Regions from separate parts of the Methylobacterium sp. Leaf100 genome, predicted to be linked through region 2. Evidence: predicted binding sites of a transcription regulator. Region 2 holds the regulator's gene; the other holds the start of a gene.
The links. The regulator PhoB, encoded in region 2, activates phosphate uptake and scavenging genes when phosphate is short. The targets are predictions, from matches to a motif close to TGTCATNNANCTGTCAT.
Positions count from the first base shown of each region.

Region 1 (10,593 bases), on a different contig from region 2:
GAGGCCGTAGGAGCGCATGATCTCGGCCTTCTCGGCGGCCGAATCGCCGGTGGCCGAGATGATGGCGCCGGCGTGGCCCATGCGGCGCCCCTTCGGCGCCGTGAGGCCGGCGACGAAGCCGATGACGGGCTTCGACATGTTCTCCTTGATCCAGGCGGAGGCTTCGGCCTCCTGCGGGCCGCCGATCTCGCCGATCATCAGGACGGCCTTGGTCTCCGGGTCCTGCTCGAACAGGGCGAGGTGATCGAGGAAGGACGAGCCGTTGATGGGGTCGCCACCGATGCCCACCGAGGTGGTGATGCCGATACCCTCTTCCTTCATCTGCGCGGCGGCCTCGTACCCGAGGGTGCCCGAGCGCGAGATCACGCCGACATTGCCTTTCAGGTAGATGTGGCCGGGCATGATACCGAGCATCGACTTGCCGGGCGAGATGATGCCGGCGCAGTTCGGGCCCACCACCATGGTGCGCTTGTCCTTGGGGTAGCGTCGGAGATACCGCTTCACCCGCATCATGTCCTGGGCCGGAATACCGTCGGTGATGGAGCAGATGAGGGCGAGGCCCGCATCCGCGCCTTCCATGATGGCGTCGGCTGCGAAGGGCGGGGCCACGAAGGTGATGGAGGTGGTGGCACCCGTGGCCTCCACGGCCTCCTTGACGGTGTTGAACACCGGCACGCCGAGATGGGTCTTGCCGCCCTTGCCGGGAGTGACGCCGCCGACGACGTTGGAGCCGTACTCCATCATCTCCTTCGCGTGGAAGGTACCCTTGTCGCCCGTGATGCCCTGAATGATGATCGGGGTCTTCTCGTCGATCAGAATGCTCATGACGTATCCTCCCCGTTCTCAGTTGGCGCGCGCGGCCGAGCCGGCCTTGGCGGCAGCGCAGGCCTCGACGGCCTTGGCGGCGGCGTCGGACAGGCTGTTGGCGGTGATGAGGTCGAGGCCGCTCTCGGCCAGGATCTTCTGACCGGCCTCGACGTTCGTGCCGGCGAGGCGGACGATGAGCGGTACGTCGATCTTCACCTCCCGCGCCGCCTGGATGACGCCCTGGGCGACCCAGTCGCAGCGGTTGATGCCGGCGAAGATGTTGACGAGGATCGCTTTGACGTTGCGGTCCGAGAGGACGAGGCGGAACGCCGTCGCGACGCGATCAGGGCTGGCACCGCCACCCACGTCCAAGAAATTCGCCGGTTCGCCGCCCGCGTGCTTGATCATGTCCATGGTGGCCATGGCCAGACCGGCGCCGTTGACGATGCAGCCGATCTCGCCCTCGAGGCCGATATAGGAGAGGTTGTGCTCGGCGGCCTGGGCCTCGCGCGGGTCGCCCTGCGAGGGATCGTGCATGTCGGCGATGTTGCGCCGGCGGAACATGGCGTTGTCGTCGAAGGACATCTTGGCGTCGAGGGCCAGGACCCGGTCGTCCTTGGTGACGACGAGGGGGTTGATCTCCAGCATGGTGCCGTCGCAATCGCGGAACGCCCGATAGGCGTTCATGATCGTCTTCACGGCGGCCGAGACCTGGCGGATGTTGAGGCCGAGCTGGAACGCGATCTCGCGGGCTTGGAATTGCTGCAGGCCCACCGCCGGCTCGACGACCACCTGGATCAGGGCCTCGGGCTCGTTGGCGGCGATCTCCTCGATGTCCATGCCGCCGCGCTGGGAGGCGATGACGCGGACCCGCTCGGCCTTCCGGTCGAGGACGTAGCCGAGGTAGAGTTCACGCTCGAACGGGTCGGCGGTCTCGATGTACACGCGCTGCACCGGCTTGCCCTCGGGACCGGTCTGCAGGGTGACGAGGCGCTTGCCGAGGAGGTCCTTGGCGGCGTCGCGGACCTCGTTGTAGGTCCGGCACAGCTTGATGCCACCGGCCTTGCCGCGGGCACCGGCGTGGATCTGCGCCTTCACGGCCCAGAACGAACCGCCGAGCTCGGTGGCGGCGTAGACCGCCTGATCGGGGCTGAAGGCCACCGCGCCCTTGGGAACCGCCACGCCGAAGCCAGCGAGCAACTCCTTGGCTTGGTACTCGTGAACGTCCATGTGCGATCTCCTCGACGTTTCCTCGGGGCGGACCTTCTCGTAAATTTCACTTCGCGAAAAGGGTCTTGCCGTTTATATTTTTTTACATTCTCGTTGAGTCTGCCTTGAAGGCAGTTGGAATGCTTCTGGATTTCAACAAACGCGACGACTCACCTTGGCGTTAGGGTCGCGGCGTCAAGCTTTGCGTAACTTAATCCCCCGCGTTCTTTTGTGCGATGCGGAACGATCGGCGTCCCGCGTCGCGAAAGATCAGTTCACCTTGGCCTTCACGATCTCGTAGATCGACTCGTTGAGCGGACCGGCCGAGCCCAGCAGGGTCTCGAGTTCCTGGAGACGCGCGTCCGCGAAGGCACGGTCGTCCAGGCCCTTGGCGTTGACGTAGACGTTGAGCGCCGCGCTGCGCAGGCCCGCATGGGCGGACAGCACCGCGACACCGGCATCGGAGATGACATTGAGGTTGCCCTTGTCGGCGACGGGCTGGGCGAGGTCGATGACCTTGCGGCAGGCCCGGCAACACTCGAGGGGCACGTCCGTGGCCACCTTGAGGGCCGCCTGGATCTTCTCCGCCCGCGCAGCCTTCTCCTCGTCCGTCGCCTTTGGCAGCGCGTAGGCGCCCATCACCGCGTCGAAGGCCGCCACATCGTCGGCGATCATGCGGGTGAGCTCGGCCCGGAGCGCCTCGGATTGTCCGAGGATCTCCTTCAGTTCGCCCTCCACCTCGACGTACTTCTTCTTCCCGATGGTGAGGTTGCACACCATGCTGAGAAGTGCGGCCCCCATGGCGCCGTGGATGGCGGCGGCACCGCCGCCGCCCGGGGTCGGGGCCGAGCTCGCGAGCCCGTCGAGGAAGGTCTGGATGGTTGCGTCGGCAGCCATGGCTCAGGCCATCTTCTTGGCGAGGGCGTAGATCTCCTCGGCGTCGAGCACCTGCTCGGTGCTGTCGAAGAGCTGGCCGACGCAGGCGCGGTGGAGCTTGAGCTTCAGGCCGCCGATGCCGAGCGCGCCGAACACCTTCTTGCCGTGGCGTTCCTTGCCCTTGTCCATGGCGTCGATCCCGCCGAAGCCGAGGGGCGGCTGGGCGTTGTAATCGGCCACGAACTCGATGCTGGCCTCGTCCTTCCAGTCGGCTTCCGACAGGAGCTCGATGCCGATGGCGCCGGCGGAGAACACGAGGTTCTGGCCCTTGACGATGGCGGCGCGAGAGGCGGCGTCCGGAGTCGCGGCGGCCGAGATCTCGACCTTGAAGCGCTTGTTGATCTGGTCCGCGGCGGCTTGGGCCTTGTCGAGGGAGCGACCGCACAGGATCACGGTGGCGCCTTCCTGGGCCAGGAGCGCGGCCGAGCGCATGCCGACGGGGCCGGTACCGGCGAGCACGACGGCCTTCTTGCCCTGGAGCGAACCGGCGGCCTTCTGCACCAGTGCGACGCCAGCGGCGGCGGTGGTGTTGGAGCCGTTGGAATCGAGCATCACCGAGACGCGGAACGGGCCAAAGAAGCGCTTCTTGACCGCGTTCAGCACCGCCTCGCCGGCCGCCATGCTGCCGCCGCCGACGAAGATCGCCGTGGACTTCTTCTCGGAGCCGCCGCGGGTATAGATCGTGCCGTCGACCAGGGCGCCGACGTTCTCGGGCGTCACGTTGCCGTAGCCGGTGATGTGATCGGCGCCGCCATCGTAGCCGACGACCACGTCGAACACGCTCGGCACGGCATCGGTGTCGAATTGGAACAGCAGTTTTTTCATTTTTGTCGATCCCTATGCTTATCCGCGCTCGGGCGCGGCTGGCGTTTGATTCTGAATTCTCTTCTCGTCACCGGAGGGCACGCTGGGCTCCCTCTCCAGGAAGGAGAGGGAGCCCGCGCCCATCCATCGGCAAGGCCGGCGACCTAGACCACGTTCTGCGGCTTGCCGGCGACGAAGGCCTCGACGTTGTCGACGAGCTGGTCGGCCAGGATCTGCATGGCCTCCTTGCTCGCCCACGCCACGTGCGGGGTCACGATGAGGTTCGGAAGGTCGAGCTCGCACAGGATGTTGCCGTTCTTGGGCGGCTCGGTCATCACCACGTCGAAGCCCGCGCCTCCGATGGTGCCGTTCTGAAGGGCCTCGGCCAGGGCCTCCTCGTCGACGAGGCCGCCGCGCGCGGTGTTGATGAGGAGCGCGTGCTTCTTCATCTTTGCGAGCTGTTCGCGGCCGATCATGTTGCGGGTCTCGGGCGTCAGCGGCGCGTGCAGCGTGATGACGTCGGACTGGGTGAGGATGGTCTCGAAATCGACCAGCCCCTCCTGGGGGAACACGTCGTAGGCGATGACCTTCATGCCGAGCGCTTCCGCCCGCTTGGCGATGGACTTGCCCAGCGCCCCGTAGCCGACGATGCCGAGCGTCGACCCGGCGATGTCGTGGATCGGATAGTCGAAGTAGCAGAACTGGGTGGATTTGGCCCAGTCGCCCCGGCGAACGGAATTGGCGTAGGGCACGATGGCCCGGCGCAGGGCGAAGATCAGGCCAATCACGTGCTCAGGCACGGTGTTGAAGGCGTAGTTGCGGATGTTGACGACGGTGATGCCGCGTTCCTTGGCGACCGCCTTGTCGACCACGTCGGTGCCGGTGGCGGCGACGGCGATGAGCTTCAGGTCGGGCAGCTGCTTCAGCACGTCGGCGCGCATCGGCACCTTGTTGATGAGGGCGATCTCGGCCCCCTTCAGGCGCTCGACGATCTCCTCGGGCGTCCAGGTCGACTCGTACTCGACGTAATCGTGCGGAAAATTGAATTCCCGAACCTTGGCGTCGAGGGACTCGCGGTCGAGGAACACGATCTTCTTCGTCATGGAAGCCCTCAGGTCGCTCCGGCCGAACCGCCGGCGGCAGCGTGGTCGATGGGGTTGCCGGGGCGAAGGATCGCCCCGGCGATTGTCGGATCAGGCCTTGGCCAGGGGGTTCTCGCGCAGGTAGCTTGACGCGGCGGCGACACCGGAACCGGGCGTGACCTTCACGCCGTGGTCGAGCATGGCCATCTCGGCACCCGCGATGGCGCCGAGCAGCGACAGCTCGTTGAGGTCGCCGACGTGACCGATGCGGAACACCTTGCCGGCGAGCTTGTTCAGGCCGGCGCCGAGCGCGAGGTTGTAGCGGACATAGGCGTGCTTGATGATCGCCGCGCCGTCGATCCCCTCGGGCACCACGATGGTGGTGACCGTGTCGGAGTTCCACTTGGGCTCCTTGGCGCAGGTCTTCAGGCCCCAGGCCGCGACGGCCTGGCGGGTCGCCTCGCCGAGCACGTGATGGCGGTGGTAGACGTTCTCGAGGCCTTCCTCGTTGAGGCAGGCCAGGGCCTCGCGCAGGCCGTAGAGCAGCGGCAGCGACGGGGTGTAGGGGAAGTAGCCGGCCGGGTTCTGCTTCTGGTGGTCGGCCCAGTCGAAGTAGACGTGGGCGAGGCGGTCGTTCTTGCCGGCCGAGGCTTCGGCCGCCTTGAGGGCCTTCTCGCTGACGCAGATCACGCCGAGGCCGGCGGGCAGCATCAGGCCCTTCTGGGAGCCGGCGATGGCGCAGTCGACGCCCCACTCGTCCATCTTGTAGGGGAGCGAGCCGACCGACGACACGCCGTCGACGAACAGCAGGGCCGGGTGGCCGGCCGCGTCGATGGCCTTGCGCACGGCGCCGATATCCGAGGTCACGCCCGTGGCGGTCTCGTTATGGACGACCATGACGGCCTTGATCTCGTGGTTCTTGTCGGCGCGCAGGGCCTCGCCGATCTTCTCCGGGTCCGCACCCGTGCCCCACTCCTCGTCCTGCACGATGACGTCGAGGCCGAGGCGCTCGGCCATGTCGACCCAGAGCAGGCTGAACTGGCCGAAGCGCGCGGTCAGCACCTTGTCGCCGCGCGACAGGGTGTTGGTGAGCGCCGATTCCCAGATGCCGGTGCCGGAGGCCGGGAACAGGAAGATGGTGCCCTTGGTCGAGCCGAACACCGCCTTGGTGTCCTCGAACAGGGGCTTGGTCAGGGCGGGGAAGTCCACCGAGCGATGGTCCTCGGACTGCACCACCATCGACCGCAGGACGCGATCGGGGATGTTCGTCGGGCCAGGAACGAAGAGGTGGTTGCGACCCGGCCGTTTCGTTGCCGCCATGATGATGTCTCCGGTTCTCAAAGAAGTGCGCGCGATCCGTGCGACACACTTGGTTCAGTGACGGAAGATCTGCCCGTTTGGGCCGCCCTTCCGGGTGGATCGATGACGAGAGGCCGGCCCGGTTCAGGCAGCCGTCTCGGGTGGGCAGGCTCCTACGCGCTCGCGGACCCGCCGGAAACCCGGTCGGGCCCACTTACCCTCAGGCGATACTTGCCCTCAGGTAATGCTTACCCTCAGGCAGCCGACCCCGGAGGAGCCGGCCTCATGACGGAGACCCCGATCCCGTCGGGAGCGAGGCACCGTGCTGTCGATGGGCTGCGGGCGCTCGAGACCTGCGCCGCGATGCGCGGACGCATCGAAACGCGCGGACAGCCGTGAAACGGGTCCGACGATCTCAAGCCGTTCTCCAGGCCGGGGCGCGCTCGCGAAACCGCGCTTCCCCAGGCCGTGCAGGCGCCATCCTGCCCCGTATGTCGCTGCCCTTCTTCACCTCTCGGGGCTCCGGACACACGATGTCTCGCGCGGTCCGATGGGGCATCTTGCGGCGACTATGCCTGCCTTCACGCAGGAAGGAAAACCCGAAAAACTTCGCGAAACGTCAAATAATTTTATAGTCCAGAAAGGCTTGCGATGCGGTGCCGCACGGCAGGGCGCCCCTCCCCCGGGGCCGGCCGGCGTCATCAAAGTGATACGGGAATCCGGTTTGGCTCGGTCCGATGCAGAGCCGCTCGGAGACCACCATGGGCGAAGATCCGGAGACGACCATCCGCGTCCGAACCCTGTTCCTGTCGGACATGCACCTCGGCACCAAGGGTTGCCAGGCGGCCCTGCTGCTCGAGTTCCTGCGCGACTACGATGCCGACGAGATCTACCTCGTCGGCGATATCGTCGACGGCTGGCAGCTCAAGTCCGGCTGGTACTGGCCCCAGAGCCACAACGACGTGGTTCAGAAGCTCCTGCGCAAGGTCCGCAAGGGCTCGAACCTCATCTACGTTCCGGGCAACCACGATGAATTCCTGCGCGACTACATCGGCATGACCTTCGGGGGCATCGAGGTCGCCGACCAGCGCCTCCACGTGGCGGCGGACGGCAAGCGCTACCTCGTGATCCACGGCGACCAGTTCGACATGGTGGTGCGCCACGCCCGGTGGCTGGCGTATCTCGGCGATGGTGCCTACACGGCGGCGCTGTTCGTCAACACCCACCTCAACACCCTGCGCCGCCGCCTCGGGCTGGCCTACTGGTCGCTCTCGGCCTGGGCCAAGCTGCGGGTGAAGAATGCCGTCAACTTCATCGGCAAGTTCGAGGAGTTGCTCAGCGCCGAGGCCCGGCGCATCGGCGCCGACGGGGTGATCTGCGGTCACATCCACCACGCCGCCAACCGCACCATCGGCGGGCTCACCTACCTCAACACCGGGGATTGGGTGGAATCCTGCACCGCCATCGTCGAGCATTACGACGGCACCATGGAGGTGCTGCACTATCCGAGCCTGGTGCGGGCCCGGGAGGCCCGTGACGCCGAGCTCGCCGGGCCGCGGCCCGACGGCGCCCGGGCCGTCGCATGAGGCTCCTCATCGCAACGGATGCCTGGCACCCGCAGGTCAACGGCGTCGTGCGCTCCCTCGAGCACATGGCGGCGGCGGGCGCGAGCCTCGGCATCGACACGGTGTTTCTCACCCACGCTGACTTCGTCTCCGTACCCCTCCCGGGCTACGCGGAGATCCGCCTGTCCTGTGCCACCCGCGCGGCGGTGGCGCGCCGCTGGGACGGTCTGCGGCCGACCCATGTCCATATCGCCACGGAGGGCACCGTCGGCTACGCCACCCGGCGCTACTGCCTCGGCCATCGCCGTCCGTTCACCACGAGCTACCACACCCGGTTTCCCGAATACCTCGCGGCCCGCGCCCCCGTGCCGGAATCGTGGAGCTACGCCTGGCTGCGCCGGTTCCACGGCGCCGCCAGCGGCACCATGGTGAGCACACCCTCCCTCGAACGCGATCTCGCCGCCCGCGGCTTCACCAACCTCATGCGCTGGACCCGGGGCGTCGACACCGATTTGTTCCGGCCCGACGCAGGGGCGCCCGATCCCCTCGCGGGCCTGCCCCGGCCGATCTTCCTGTTCGTCGGGCGCCTCGCGGTGGAGAAGAACATCGCCGCCTTCCTGTCCCTCGACCTGCCCGGCTCGAAGGTGGTGGTGGGCGACGGACCGGACCGGGCGCGCCTCGCCGCGCTCGCCCCCGACGCGCACTTCCTCGGCACCCGCACGGGCGCGGCCCTGGCGGCGGTCTACGCCGCCGCCGACGTGTTCGTGTTCCCGAGTCTCACCGACACCTTCGGCATCGTGCTCCTGGAAGCCCTGGCCTGCGGCGTGCCCGTCGCGGCCTACCCGGTCACCGGCCCCCTCGACGTCATTGGGGGTACGGATGCGGGCGTCCTCGACCCCGACCTGCGCAAGGCGGCGCTTGCCGCCCTGACCATCCCGCGCGACCGATGCCGGGCGCAGGCCCTGCGCTACACCTGGGCCGAGAGCGCACGGCAATTCTACGCCAACATCGCCGCCGCCCACGGCACGGCAGGCCCGCAGGCGCGCCACGGCACACCGAGCAGGACCATCGGTTTGGGCACAGGAACCGACGCACCGGCGTGGTGACTCGGGCGGGCCGGACTGGCAGGGTCCCGCCCCATTCCCGACACCGTGTTCACCCCGATGCTCCCCTTCGACGCTGCCCTCGCGAAAGACTATCCGGCGGTGATCGGCTGCGACGAGGTCGGACGCGGCGCCCTGTGCGGACCCGTGGTCGTGGCGGCGGTGTGGTTCGACCCGCACGCGTTCCCGGGCGAGATCCTGGCGGCGCTGGACGATTCGAAGCGCCTGAAGCGGGCCGAGCGCGAGCGCCTCACCCCCCTGATCCGTGCCCATGCGCGCGTGGCCCTGGCCGCCGGGTCGCGGGCGCTCGTCGACCGCATCAACGTGCGGGGCGCCACCCTCGATGCCATGGCGCGGGCGGTCCATCGCCTCGGACTCGACGCCCCGGTGCTGGTCGACGGCCGCGACGCGATCCCGGACGTCGAACGATGCCGTCCGGTGGTCGGCGGGGACCGCCTCGTGCCGCAGATCGCCGCCGCCTCCATCGTGGCGAAGACCGTACGGGATGCGGCCATGCGCGCCCTCGCCCGGCGCCACCCCGCCTATGGCTGGGACAGCAATGTCGGCTACGGCACCAAGGTGCACCTCGCCGGCCTCGCGACACTGGGCCGCTCGGCCCATCACCGCTGCAGCTTCACCAGAGCCTACGGACCCGAGACCGATTTCAGAACAGCGACAGCTGCGCCGTCGGCCGGACAAACAGATCGGTCCTGAGCTTCAGACGTTCTTCCGGGTAGCCGAGGCGGCGGCGGGCGAGGCGCATGCGGCGCACGATGAGGTCAGCATAGGCACCGGCTCCGACCATGCGCCGGCCATACGTGGCGTCTTAGGCGCGCCCGCCCCGCGCCTGGCGCACCAGGGACATCACGTGGGCGCGCCGCCCCGGATAGTGTTCGGCGAACCAGTCGTCCACGAGGGCGTCGAGTTCCAGCGGCAGGCGCAGCAGCACGTGGTTCGCCTCCCGCGCGCCGCGTTCGCGGGCCGCCGTCAGGATCGCCTCGATCTCGTGGTCGTTGAGCGAGGGAATCACCGGGGCGGCGATGACCATGACGGGAATTCCCGCGGCACTCAGGCGCTCGATGGCCTCCAGGCGCTTCTTCGGGTGCGGCGCGCGCGGCTCCAGCCGGCGAGCGAGATCGGGATCGAGGGTGGTGACCGAGACGGCGACCTTCACGAGATCGTCGCGGGCGAGATCTGTGAGCAGGTCGAGGTCGCGCACCACGAGGTTCGACTTGGTGACGATCCCGACGGGATGCCGGAATCGGCCCAGCACCTTGAGGATGCCCCGGGTGAGGCGGTGCTCGCGCTCGATGGGCTGGTACGGGTCCGTCGCCGTCCCGAGGGCGATGGTGGCGGGTCGGTAGGCCGGCGCCGACAATTCGGAGGTCAGGAGCTTCACCGCATCCGGCTTGTGGAACAGCCGCGTTTCGAAATCGAGGCCGGGCGAGAGACCGACATAGGCGTGGTTGGGCCGGGCGAAGCAGTAGACGCAGCCGTGCTCGCAACCGCGATAGGGGTTGATCGAGCGATCGAACGAGATGTCCGGCGAGGTGTTGCGGGTGATGAGGCTGCGGGCGCGCTCGGCCGTCACCATCGTGCGCAGGGGCGCCGGGGCGTCGGCCTCCCACCCGTCGTCGAAGATCTCGCGGCTGATAGTCTCGAATCGTCCGGTGGGATTGGCCGTCGCGCCGCGTCCACGCCGGGCGTCGCTCGGCCGCGTCGTCGTGGCGAGGCGCCGCGCGCCCTCTCCTATGTCCGCGTCCGGCGACTCCGTCTCCATGCCAAACC
Region 1 is NZ_LMMW01000012.1:251,899-262,491, forward strand. Features, by position in the region: gene sucD (succinate--CoA ligase subunit alpha) at 1-825, opposite strand, end outside; gene ASF25_RS09205 (malate--CoA ligase subunit beta) at 844-2,037, opposite strand; gene fchA (methenyltetrahydrofolate cyclohydrolase) at 2,287-2,913, opposite strand; gene ASF25_RS09215 (NADP-dependent methylenetetrahydromethanopterin/methylenetetrahydrofolate dehydrogenase) at 2,917-3,777, opposite strand; gene ASF25_RS09220 (D-2-hydroxyacid dehydrogenase) at 3,921-4,859, opposite strand; gene ASF25_RS09225 (aminotransferase class V-fold PLP-dependent enzyme) at 4,950-6,158, opposite strand; gene ASF25_RS09230 (UDP-2,3-diacylglucosamine diphosphatase) at 6,899-7,723, shown strand; gene ASF25_RS09235 (glycosyltransferase family 1 protein) at 7,720-8,808, shown strand; gene ASF25_RS09240 (ribonuclease HII) at 8,866-9,519, shown strand; partial or broken gene ASF25_RS09245 (PA0069 family radical SAM protein) at 9,470-10,585, opposite strand.
Region 1: ASF25_RS09230 (UDP-2,3-diacylglucosamine diphosphatase) is a predicted target of PhoB. The motif match lies at 6,834-6,850, and genes of this name have one in related genera.

Region 2 (10,593 bases):
TTCCCGGTCTATTCCAAGTGGGCCGAGGCCTACCGTAAGGAAAGCGGCATGGGCCTGAACTACCAGTCCATCGGCTCGGGCGGCGGCATCAAGCAGATCCAGGCCAAGACCGTCGATTTCGGCGCCACCGACGCGCCCCTGAAGGGACCGGCCCTCGAGAAGGACGGCCTCGTCCAGTTCCCCACCGTGATGGGCGGCGTCGTCCCCGTGGTGAACATCCCGGGCGTCGAGCCGGGCAAGCTCAAGCTCACCGGCGAGATCGTCGCCGACATCTATGCCGGCAAGATCGCCAAGTGGTCGGATGCCCGCATCGCCAAGCTCAACGAAGGCGTGAAGCTCCCCGACGCCAACATCACCCCGGTCTACCGCTCGGATGCGTCCGGCACGACCAACATCTTCACCACCTACCTCTCCCAGGTCTCCGAGCCCTGGAAGAAGGAGTTCGGTGCCGCCACCACGGTGAGCTGGCCCGTGGGCCAGGGCGGCAAGGGCAACGAGGGCGTCACCGCCACCGTCAAGCAGGTCCCCAACGCCATCGGCTACGTCGAGTCCGCCTACGCCAAGCAGAACAAGCTCAGCCACACCCTGCTCCAGAACAAGGCCGGCAAGTTCCCGCAGCCCGACGACAAGGCGTTCCAGGCCGCAGCCGCCAGCGCCGACTGGAAGTCCGCCCCCGGTTTCGGCATCTCGCTGACCGACCAGGCCGGCGAGGACGCCTGGCCGATCACCGCCGCGACCTTCATCCTCGTCTACCGCGAGCCGGCCGACGCGGCCAAGACCGCCGACGTGCTCAAGTTCTTCGACTGGGCCTACAAGAACGGCGACAAGCTCGCCGTCGACCTCGACTACGTGCCGCTGCCCGACAACGTCGTCGGCCTGATCCACGAGGCCTGGAAGACCATCAAGACCAAGGATGGCAAGCCCGTCTACAACAACTGAGCCCTCCTCCACGGAGGACAGGTGATCCATCGACGGGCCCGGTGCATGCGCCGGGCCCGTCCCATGGGCGAAAGTGGGCCCGGCGACGGTGGGCTCGCCTCGGGGCACGCCGCGCTGTAGACGCCGCAGAGAGAAGAGACGATTTCGGATGGGCGCCTTGACTGAACAGATCTCCCTGACGCGGACCGCCGCTCCGGCCCGGCGCAAGCCCGGCGGCCTCGGCGACACCCTGTTTCGGACCGCCTCCTACGCCTCGGCGATCCTCGTCCTCCTCGTTCTCTTCGGCATCCTCGCCTCCATCGCGTATGGCGGCTGGCCGGCCTTCGCCGAGTTCGGCCCCGGCTTCATCACCTCGAGCGCCTGGAACATCGGACAAGAGCAATACGGTGCCTTCGTCGCCATCGTGGGCACCCTGGCCTCGGCGATCCTCGCTCTCCTCATCGGCGTGCCGCTGTCCCTCGGCATCGCCATCTACCTGACGCAGCTCTGCCCCGGCTGGGCGCGCAAGCCCGTGGCGATGACCATCGAGCTCCTCGCCTCGGTGCCGAGCATCATCTACGGGATGTGGGGCCTGTTCATCTTCGCGCCCCTGTTCGCCCGCTTCGTGCAGATGCCGGTGTCGAACCTCGTGGAGGGGATGCCCATCGTCGGCACCCTGTTCTACGCCCGCGTGCCCTCGGGCGTCGGCATCCTCACCGCCGGCATCATCCTCGCCATCATGATCGTGCCGTTCGTGGCCTCGATCACCCGCGACATGCTCGACCAGATCCCGACGGTGCTGCGCGAGAGCGCCTACGGCATCGGCTGCACCACCTGGGAGGTGGTGCGCCACGTCCTCGTGCCCCAGGCCTCGGTCTCGATCATCGGCGCGATCATGCTCGGCCTCGGCCGCGCCCTCGGCGAGACCATGGCGGTGACCTTCGTCATCGGCAACGCCAACCGCCTCTCGGCCTCGGTGTTCGATCCGGGCTCCACCATCGCGTCCCGCATCGCCAACGAGTTCAACGAGGCCGACGGCCTGCAGCTGAACTCCCTGATGGCGCTCGGCTGCATCCTGTTCGTCATCACCTTCCTCGTCCTGATCGTCGCCCGCCTGCTCGTCCGGCGCGTGAAGGTCGCTTGAGTCCGGCCGGAGACACCACCATGGACGCGCTCAACACCGTCACCGCCGCGCCGCCCCTCCAGGCGAGCCGGGTCCGCTCGGGACGCCGGGTCGCCGACAAGCTGCTCATCGGCGCCAGCACGGTCGCGACCCTCATCGGCATCCTCGTGCTCGGCTCGATCCTGGCCATGCTGATCATCGAGGGCGTGAAGGGGTTCTCGCCGCTCCTCTTCACCGAGCCGACGCCCGGGCCCGGCTCCGAGGGCGGCGGCATCGCCAACGCGATCCTCGGCAGCTTGGTGATGACCTTCCTGGGCATCCTGGTCGCGACGCCGGTGGGCGTCATGGCCGGCACCTTCCTCGCGGAGTACGGCCGCAACTCGAAGCTCGCCGACCTCATCCGCTTCCTCAACGACATCCTGCTCTCGGCACCCTCCATCCTCATCGGCCTGTTCGTCTACACCCTGATGGTGCGGCCCATGGGGAGCTACTCGGGCTGGGCCGGCGCCGTGGCGCTCGCCATCATCGCCACCCCGGTCATCGTCCGCACCACCGAGGACATGCTGCGCCTCGTGCCCTCGACCCTGCGCGAGGCCGGCGCGGCGCTCGGGGCCCCGCCCTCCAAGGTGATCACCGCCATCACGTGGCGCGGGGCCTCCGCCGGCATCGTCACCGGCATCATCCTGGCGCTCGCCCGCATCGCCGGCGAGACCGCGCCGCTCCTGTTCACGGCGCTCAACAACAACAGCTGGTTCTCACCCAACCTCATGGGCGGCGTGCCGAACCTGCCGGTGATGATCTACCAGTTCGCCCTCTCGCCCTACGGCAACTGGCAGCAGCTCGCCTGGGCCGGCGCCCTCCTGATCACCGTCACGATCCTCGCCCTCTCGATCGTGGCCCGCTTCGTCATCAAGAGCGAGCGCGCGCGCTGATCCGCGCCCCGTTCGCCCCGCCCCCGTTCGACCTGAAGGACCCGCAACCGATGAACGCCGCCAACGGGATCACCTCCGCGCAGCTCACCGGCCGCCACAAGGCGGACGAGAGTTCCCCCGTCCGCATCGCCGTGAAGGATCTGAACTTCTACTACGGCACCTTCCACGGCCTGAAATCCGTGAACCTCAACTTCCACGACCGGCAGGTCACCGCACTCATCGGTCCGTCGGGCTGCGGGAAATCGACCCTGCTGCGCACCTTCAACCGCATCTACAGCCTCTACCCCGACCAGCGCGCCGAAGGGGAGATCCTGCTCGACGGCCAGAACGTCCTCGACGCCAGGGTCGACCTGAACGAGCTGCGCTCGCGCATCGGCATGGTGTTCCAGAAGCCGACGCCGTTCCCGATGTCGATCTACGACAACGTCGCCTTCGGCCTGCGCCTCTACGAAAAGCTGCCGAAAGCCGACCTCGACGTGCGCGTGGAGGAGTCCCTGCGCAAGGCTGCCCTGTGGGACGAGGTGAAGGACAAGCTCAAGCAGTCCGGCATGGGCCTCTCGGGCGGCCAGCAGCAGCGCCTGTGCATCGCCCGCACGGTGGCGCAGCGCCCCGAGGTGATCCTGTTCGACGAGCCGACCTCGGCCCTCGACCCGATCTCGACGGGCCGCATCGAAGAGCTCATCGAGCAGCTGCGGTCCGAATTCACCATCGTCATCGTCACGCACAACATGCAGCAGGCGGCGCGCATCTCGCAGTTCACGGCGTTCATGTATCTCGGCGAACTCGTCGAGTTCGGTCCGACCACGCGGATCTTCATGAACCCCGAGAAGCGCCAGACCCAGGACTACATCACCGGCCGCTTCGGCTGATTTCTTGGGAGAGGGGGCGGCTCCTCCGCCGCAGCCCGCCCCACCCCGCCCTGTGGCAGGGTTCCCCGAACGAGACCTGACCGAGGAGTGCGACATGCCCGACCACATCGTCAGTTCCTACGACACCGACCTCGAAGACCTGCGGCGGTCCATCTCCGAGATGGGCGGCATCGCCGAGAAGATGATGACGGAGGCGAGCGACGCCCTCGTGCGCCGCGACGTGCCCCTGGCCCAGGCGGTCATCGCCGCCGATCACCGTCTCGACACCCTGCAGCGCGAGATCGAGGAGCGCTCGATCCTACTCATCGCCCGGCGCCAGCCCATGGCCATCGACCTGCGCGAGACCGTGTCGGCGATCCGGGTCTCGAACGACCTCGAGCGCATCGGCGATCTCGCCAAGAACGTCGCCAAGCGCGTGGTGGCGATCGCGGACCAGATCCAGCCGCAAAAGATCGTCATCGGCGTCCAGCACATGAGCGACCTGGTGCAGGAGCAGCTCAAGGACGTCCTCGACGCCTATGCCAGCCGCGACACCAAGGCGGCCCTCGACGTATGGGAGCGCGACGACGCCATCGACGCCCTGTACAACTCGCTGTTTCGCGAACTCCTGACCTACATGATGGAGGATCCGCGCAACATCTCGTTCTGTACGCACCTGCTGTTCGTCGCCAAGAACATCGAGCGTATCGGCGACCACACCACCAACATCGCCGAGACGATTCACTACCTCGTCACCGGCGCCAACAGCCTGGCGGAGAGCGATCGTCCCAAGAACGACGCTTCGAACTACGCCACGGTGGACATGCCGCCCCTCGGCCTGACCACGGGCGCCTGAGGGGAGCCCTCGTCGAGGGCGCGAAAGACCAAGGGTTCGAGCCCTGCCCGCCCCGCCATGGGTCGGGCGGGGTTCCGGGCCGCATGAGCGGGCGGTTGTGATGAGTACGCGGATCCTCATCGTCGAGGACGAGGAGGCCCTGACCCTCCTGTTGCGCTATAATCTCGAGGCCGAAGGGTTCGAGGTCGATTCCGCCGCGCGCGGCGACGAGGCCGACCTGCGGATGCAGGAGCAGGTGCCCGACCTCGTGCTGCTCGACTGGATGCTGCCCGGCCTGTCGGGGATCGAGCTGTGCCGCCGGATCCGGGCGCGCCGGGAGACCGAGCGCCTGCCGGTGATCATGCTGACGGCCCGGGGCGAGGAGGGCGACCGCATCCGTGGCCTCGGCACCGGGGCCGACGACTATATCGTCAAGCCGTTCTCCGTGCCGGAACTGCTCGCCCGCGTGCGCGCCCTCCTGCGCCGGGCCAAGCCGGCCCACGTGGCCAACCTGCTGGTGGCCGGCGACATCGAGCTCGACCGTCTCAGCCACCGCATCCGCCGCGAGGGCCGCGAGATCCATCTCGGTCCGACGGAGTTCAAGCTCCTCGAATTCCTCATGCGCAGTCCCGGGCGCGTGTTCTCGCGCGAGCAGCTGCTCGACGGCGTCTGGGGGCACGACGTCTACATCGACGAGCGTACCGTGGACGTGCACGTCGGGCGTTTGCGCAAGGCCCTGAACCGGCCCCGGCAGAGCGACCCGATCCGCACGGTCCGGGGCTCGGGCTACTCGTTCGACGAGATGTTCGCCGGCACCGAGTGACGCGCCGGCCGCAAGCGCGGAGCGTGACCCGCTCGGGGTCCCGGCGGCACGACGATCGCGATCGCCTCAGCGAAATCCGCCGACCCTGCGGTCGCGCTTGCGCTCGGCCGCCGGCTGGTAGGCGATCTGGGCGTGGTGGGTGCAGTAGGGCAGGCCGGTGATGGCGCGGTCGCCGCAATAGTGGAAATCGGGCGACGTCGGGTCCCCGAGGGGCCAGCGACACATGGATTCGCGCAGATCCATGATCGTGACCCTGCGCGAGGCCGCCAAGCCCACGGCCTCGATCCGGGCCACGGGCACCGGCGCGGCGCGCGTATCCGCGGGAGCGGGCTGCATCGCGACGACGGATCCGGCCTCGACCGCCGCGGTTCCGGACGGTTCGCTGTCCCGGCCCACGGTCCCGAGCATGGGGGCATCGATCCCGAGCCCTTGGATTTCGGTGTCCCGATGCCCGGTCTCGTGGTCCGCGGATTCCGGTTGTCCGGGCTCCTGGCCCGCGCCCTCGCGGACCGGCTTCTTGCGGGGAAGGGTGTCGGGCCCCTTCGCCACGCGGCCGGACAGGCCGAGACGATGGACCTTGCCGATGACGGCGTTGCGGGTCACGCCACCGAGTTGCGTGGCGACCTGGCTCGCGCTCAGGCCGTCCTGCCACAGGCGGCGCAGGAGATCGACGCGCTCGTCCGACCAGCTCGGAACCGTTTCGGTCATCGCCCCCTCCGACATCGTGCACCGATCACCGCATGTATCACGGGCGCGAAGGACCGGCGGCGGAGCTCCGCAGCGTAAGGTCCCGGGACCGGACAGGTGACGTTCGCCTCGGGCTCTCTTCGGCGACGGTCGAACCGTACAGGAGCGCCCGAGTCCGAGGCAAGAGCGGCCTTGACCGCGTTCGGGCGGGCGACGGGGTTTTCACCGTCAAAGCCAAGTTGGCAAAGCCAAGTTTGCAAACCCAGGTTTGCAAGGACGAGTTCGCAAAGCCGTGCCCGGCTCTCTCCGCCGCGAGGGACTCGCATTGCCGGTGGGTGACGGGCGGCCTATCTGACGGGCAGTCCATGCGTGCCGAACGGTGCGCCGGTCCGACCCCGCCAACCCCCCGGCAGGAGACTTCATGCGTCTGTCCCGCGCCACGGCCTGCCTCATCCTGTCCGCCAGCGGGGCGTCGGCCGCCGAGCCCGTGCCCCTCGCCAGCCACCGCGCGGTCTACGACCTGTCGCTCGCCCAGAGCGGCGGCACCCGGGCGGTGGAGAGCGCGCGCGGGCGCATCGTCATCGATTTCTCGGGCGACGCCTGCAAGGGCTACACGATGCAGACCCGGCAGGTGACGGTGCTGGAAAGCGGCGAGACCGGCAGCCGCACCTCGGACCTGCGCAACACCACCTTCGAGAGCGCCGACGGGCGCAGCTACCGCTTCAAGGTCAGCACTTTGCTCAACGGCACGCCCGGCCAATCCGTGGACGGCACCGCCGAGACGGTGGCCGATGCCCTCAAGGTTCGCCTGAAGGAGCCCAAGCGCGACGGGTTCCAGGCGAGCGGAGAGGTGCTGTTCCCGACGGTCCACATGCGCCGCCTCATCGCGGCGGCGCGCGAGGGCCGGACGACCCTCTCGGTGAAGGTCTACGACGGCACCGACGACGGCCGGAAGGTCTACGACACCCTGGCGGTGATCGGGCGCCCGGCCACGACCGCTTCCGTCAAGGAAGGGGCGCCTCAGGAGGAAGCCGCGGGCGAGGGCGCCGCGAAGCCGAAAGCCGACCGCGACAAGCCCCTGCGCGAGGGGGAGATGGCGGGCATGACCCACTGGCCGGTGACCCTGAGCTACTTCACCGCCGGCGAAGGCGAGCGCACGCCGATCTACGTGCTGACCTTCGACCTCTACGAGAACGGCGTCAGCGGCAACCTGCGCCTCGATTACGGGGAATTCGCCGTGGCGGGCAATCTCAGCCGCCTCGACAAGCTCCCGGCCGCCACCGACTGCAAGTCCTAGAGCACTCTCCGCCGAAGTGGATGCCGGTTCGGCGCAAAAGAGCGCGGCAAAGCGAAGGCCTCGCGATGTGGCCCGACCCAACGCGGTCGGGCGCAGCGCGAGGGCATCGGCTCCCGGAGCGGCGTCGATCCGCCGGCAGGGCGGATGATGCGGAGGCGCCCCTCTCACCGCGACGGGAGTGGCCCGTCCACCGCTCCGATCGATCGGTCGGGCGGACCTGCCTCGAATGGGCGGACGCGGGGCGCCGTCAGACGTCGTCGCCCCGCGTCCCCTGATCCGAAAATCCGTCGTCGAACTCCATGGGCGAGAGTCGGCCCCAGGCCGCCGCGATCCGCTCGGGCGGCACCGCCAGGGCCTCCGCCGCGGCCATCAGGGTGGCTTCGTCGCCCATGACGTGGTCGAGGAGCCCGGCCAGGAATCCGGCATCCTGCGCGCTCGCCCGCAGGGTGTCGGGGGTCACCCCGGTGGCGTTGAGGAAGGGGTAGAGCCGCTCGTCGTCCGTGGCCATCCAGGCGAGGATCGCCAGGGCGAGGCGCTCGGCCGAATCACGGTCATTGGCGGATTTGCGTTTCGTCAACATGTATCCGTTACATCTCATTGCGCGGGCCATGCCTCGAAGAACAATGAGCCGCTCGAACGCCGGGAACAATGGGCCATGACAAAGACGGTGCTCATCGTCGAGGACAACGAGCTGAACATGAAGCTCTTCAACGACCTGTTGGAAGGGCACGGCTACGCAACGCTCAAGACCGCCAACGGGATCGAGGCCATCGAACTCGCCCGCGCCCACCGGCCCGATCTCATCCTGATGGACATCCAGCTTCCCGAGGTCTCCGGCCTCGAAGTCACGAAGTGGCTGAAGGAGGACGACGACCTCAAGTCGATCCCGGTCATCGCCATCACGGCCTTCGCCATGAAGGGCGACGAGGAGCGCATCCGCGAGGGGGGCTGCGAGGCCTACCTGTCGAAGCCGATCTCGGTCGCCAAGTTCCTCGCCACCGTCCGTCAATATCTCGGTGACGGCAAGTCGTCGTGACCCGGCATATCCGTCTGATCGGGCGTGTCCCCTTCGATCCGAACGCGTGAGGACAGATGTCGGCCCGGATCCTGATCGTCGATGATCTCTTCCCCAACGTGAAGCTCCTGGAGACCAAGCTCTCCCTGGAGTATTTCGACGTGCTGGCGGCCATGAACGGCCCGGATGCCCTGGCGATCTGCGCCAAGGGTCTGTGCGACCTCGTCCTCCTCGACGTGATGATGCCCGGCATGGACGGGTTCGAGGTGTGTCGCCGGCTCAAGAACGACCCCAACACCGCCCATCTGCCCGTGGTGATGGTCACCGCCCTCGACCAGCCCTCCGACCGCCTGCGCGGCCTCGATGCCGGCGCCGACGACTTCCTGACCAAGCCCATCGACGACATCGCCCTGTTCGCCCGCGTGCGCAGCCTCGTGCGGCTGAAGGCGGTGACGGACGAGCTGCGCAGCCGCGCCCTGGCCTCCCGGGATTTCGGCATGGGCGACCCCCTGGCGCTCGCCACCGCCGAGACCGGGCAGAACGCCACGATCCTGCTGGTGGAGGACCGCGCGAGTTCCGCCGACCGCCTCGCGACGGCGCTCGGCCAGCACCACAGCGTCACCGTCGAGGCCGATCCGCACAAGGCCCTGGTGCTGGCCACCGAGGGCGGTTTCGACCTCGCCCTCGTCAGCCTCGATCTCGCCGATTTCGACGGCCTGCGCCTGTGCAGCCAGCTACGGTCCCTCGACCGGACCCGGGCCATGCCGGTGGTGATGATCGCCGAGCCGCACGACAAGGCGCGCGTGGTGCGGGGCCTCGATTTCGGCGTGCACGACTACCTCATGCGCCCCGTCGACCGGAACGAGCTCGTGGCCCGCGTCCGCACGCAGGTGCGCCGCCGCCGCTTCTCCGATACCCTGCGGGGCGCCGTCCAGGCCTCCATGGAGCTGGCGATCATGGACGGGCTCACGGGCCTGCACAACCGGCGCTACCTCGACAGTCATCTCGGTGCCCTGTTCGCCGAGGCGGCGCTGCGCGGCCGCCCGGTGGCGACGCTTATGCTCGACATCGACCGGTTCAAAACCATCAACGACACCTGGGGCCACGAGGCCGGCGACGAAGTGCTGCGCGCCTTCGCCGATCGCATCCGCACGCACACGCGGGGCATCGACATCGTCTCCCGTTACGGCGGCGAGGAGGTGGTGATCATCCTGCCCGACGCCGAGGCACCCGAGGCTCACGCCATCGCCGAGCGCATCCGCGAGCGGATCGAGGCCGTGCCGTTCTCGATCCAGCGCGACACCCGGGCCATCGGCGTCACCGTGTCCATCGGCGTGTCCTGGCGCCGGCCCGAGGACGTGGGACCGGCCGACATGCTCAAGCGCGCGGACCTCGCCCTCTACCGGGCCAAGAATGCCGGCCGCAACCGCGTCGAGGCGGCGGCGGCCTGAGCCTCAGCCCGTCTCGGCCCCGCCTTCCTGCAGCCACCCCTCGCGCAACCAGGTCACGGCGCCCCCGAGACCGGCCACCCACCAGGCCTGCCACGCGCCGTGCTCGACGAAGGCGACCGCCGCCGCCGCGCCGAGGAGGCCGAGCGCCGTCACCGCCTGGAAGCGGGGCATCGCCGCGATGGCGCGGAGCGTCAGGAACAGGAGGGCCGCCATCAGTCCGGCTCCGATGACCCCGAGTTCGGCCCAGACTTGCAGGAAACTGTTGTGCGGATGGCCCACCGCCAGCATCCGGTGCCATTCCGGCGCGATGCCGTCGGCCGCGGGCGTCCAGGCGAAGCGCCCGGCCGTGCCGTAGCCGGCCCCGCGCCACGGATCGGCTGCCACCGCCGCGCCGAAGCTCCGCGCGATGGCGACGCGCGCCCGCGAACTGCTCTGGACGAGGCGCTCATGGGCCGCCTCCGGCATCAGGCGATGGAGGAGATCGCCCTCCACGGGGCTGAGCGCCACCGCCAGCGCCAAAGCGACCCCGGCGAGGCCGAGGCCGGCACGCCGGGGCAGGCCCCACGCCGCCAGGGCCATGCCGGTGCCGGCGAGGAGCCCGAGGGCGGCGGCGCCGCTCACGGAGCGCAGGATCGCGACGGCGGACACGACCCCGATGAGACCG
Region 2 is NZ_LMMW01000061.1:47,539-58,131, reverse strand. Features, by position in the region: gene pstS (phosphate ABC transporter substrate-binding protein PstS) at 1-939, shown strand, start outside; gene pstC (phosphate ABC transporter permease subunit PstC) at 1,088-2,062, shown strand; gene pstA (phosphate ABC transporter permease PstA) at 2,083-2,973, shown strand; gene pstB (phosphate ABC transporter ATP-binding protein PstB) at 3,024-3,842, shown strand; gene phoU (phosphate signaling complex protein PhoU) at 3,937-4,677, shown strand; gene phoB (phosphate regulon transcriptional regulator PhoB) at 4,778-5,479, shown strand; gene ASF25_RS18875 (GcrA family cell cycle regulator) at 5,546-6,187, opposite strand; gene ASF25_RS18870 (cell envelope integrity EipB family protein) at 6,588-7,463, shown strand; gene ASF25_RS18865 (DUF3572 domain-containing protein) at 7,711-8,043, opposite strand; gene ASF25_RS18860 (response regulator) at 8,119-8,499, shown strand; gene ASF25_RS18855 (PleD family two-component system response regulator) at 8,556-9,929, shown strand; gene ASF25_RS18850 (O-antigen ligase family protein) at 9,933-10,593, opposite strand, start outside.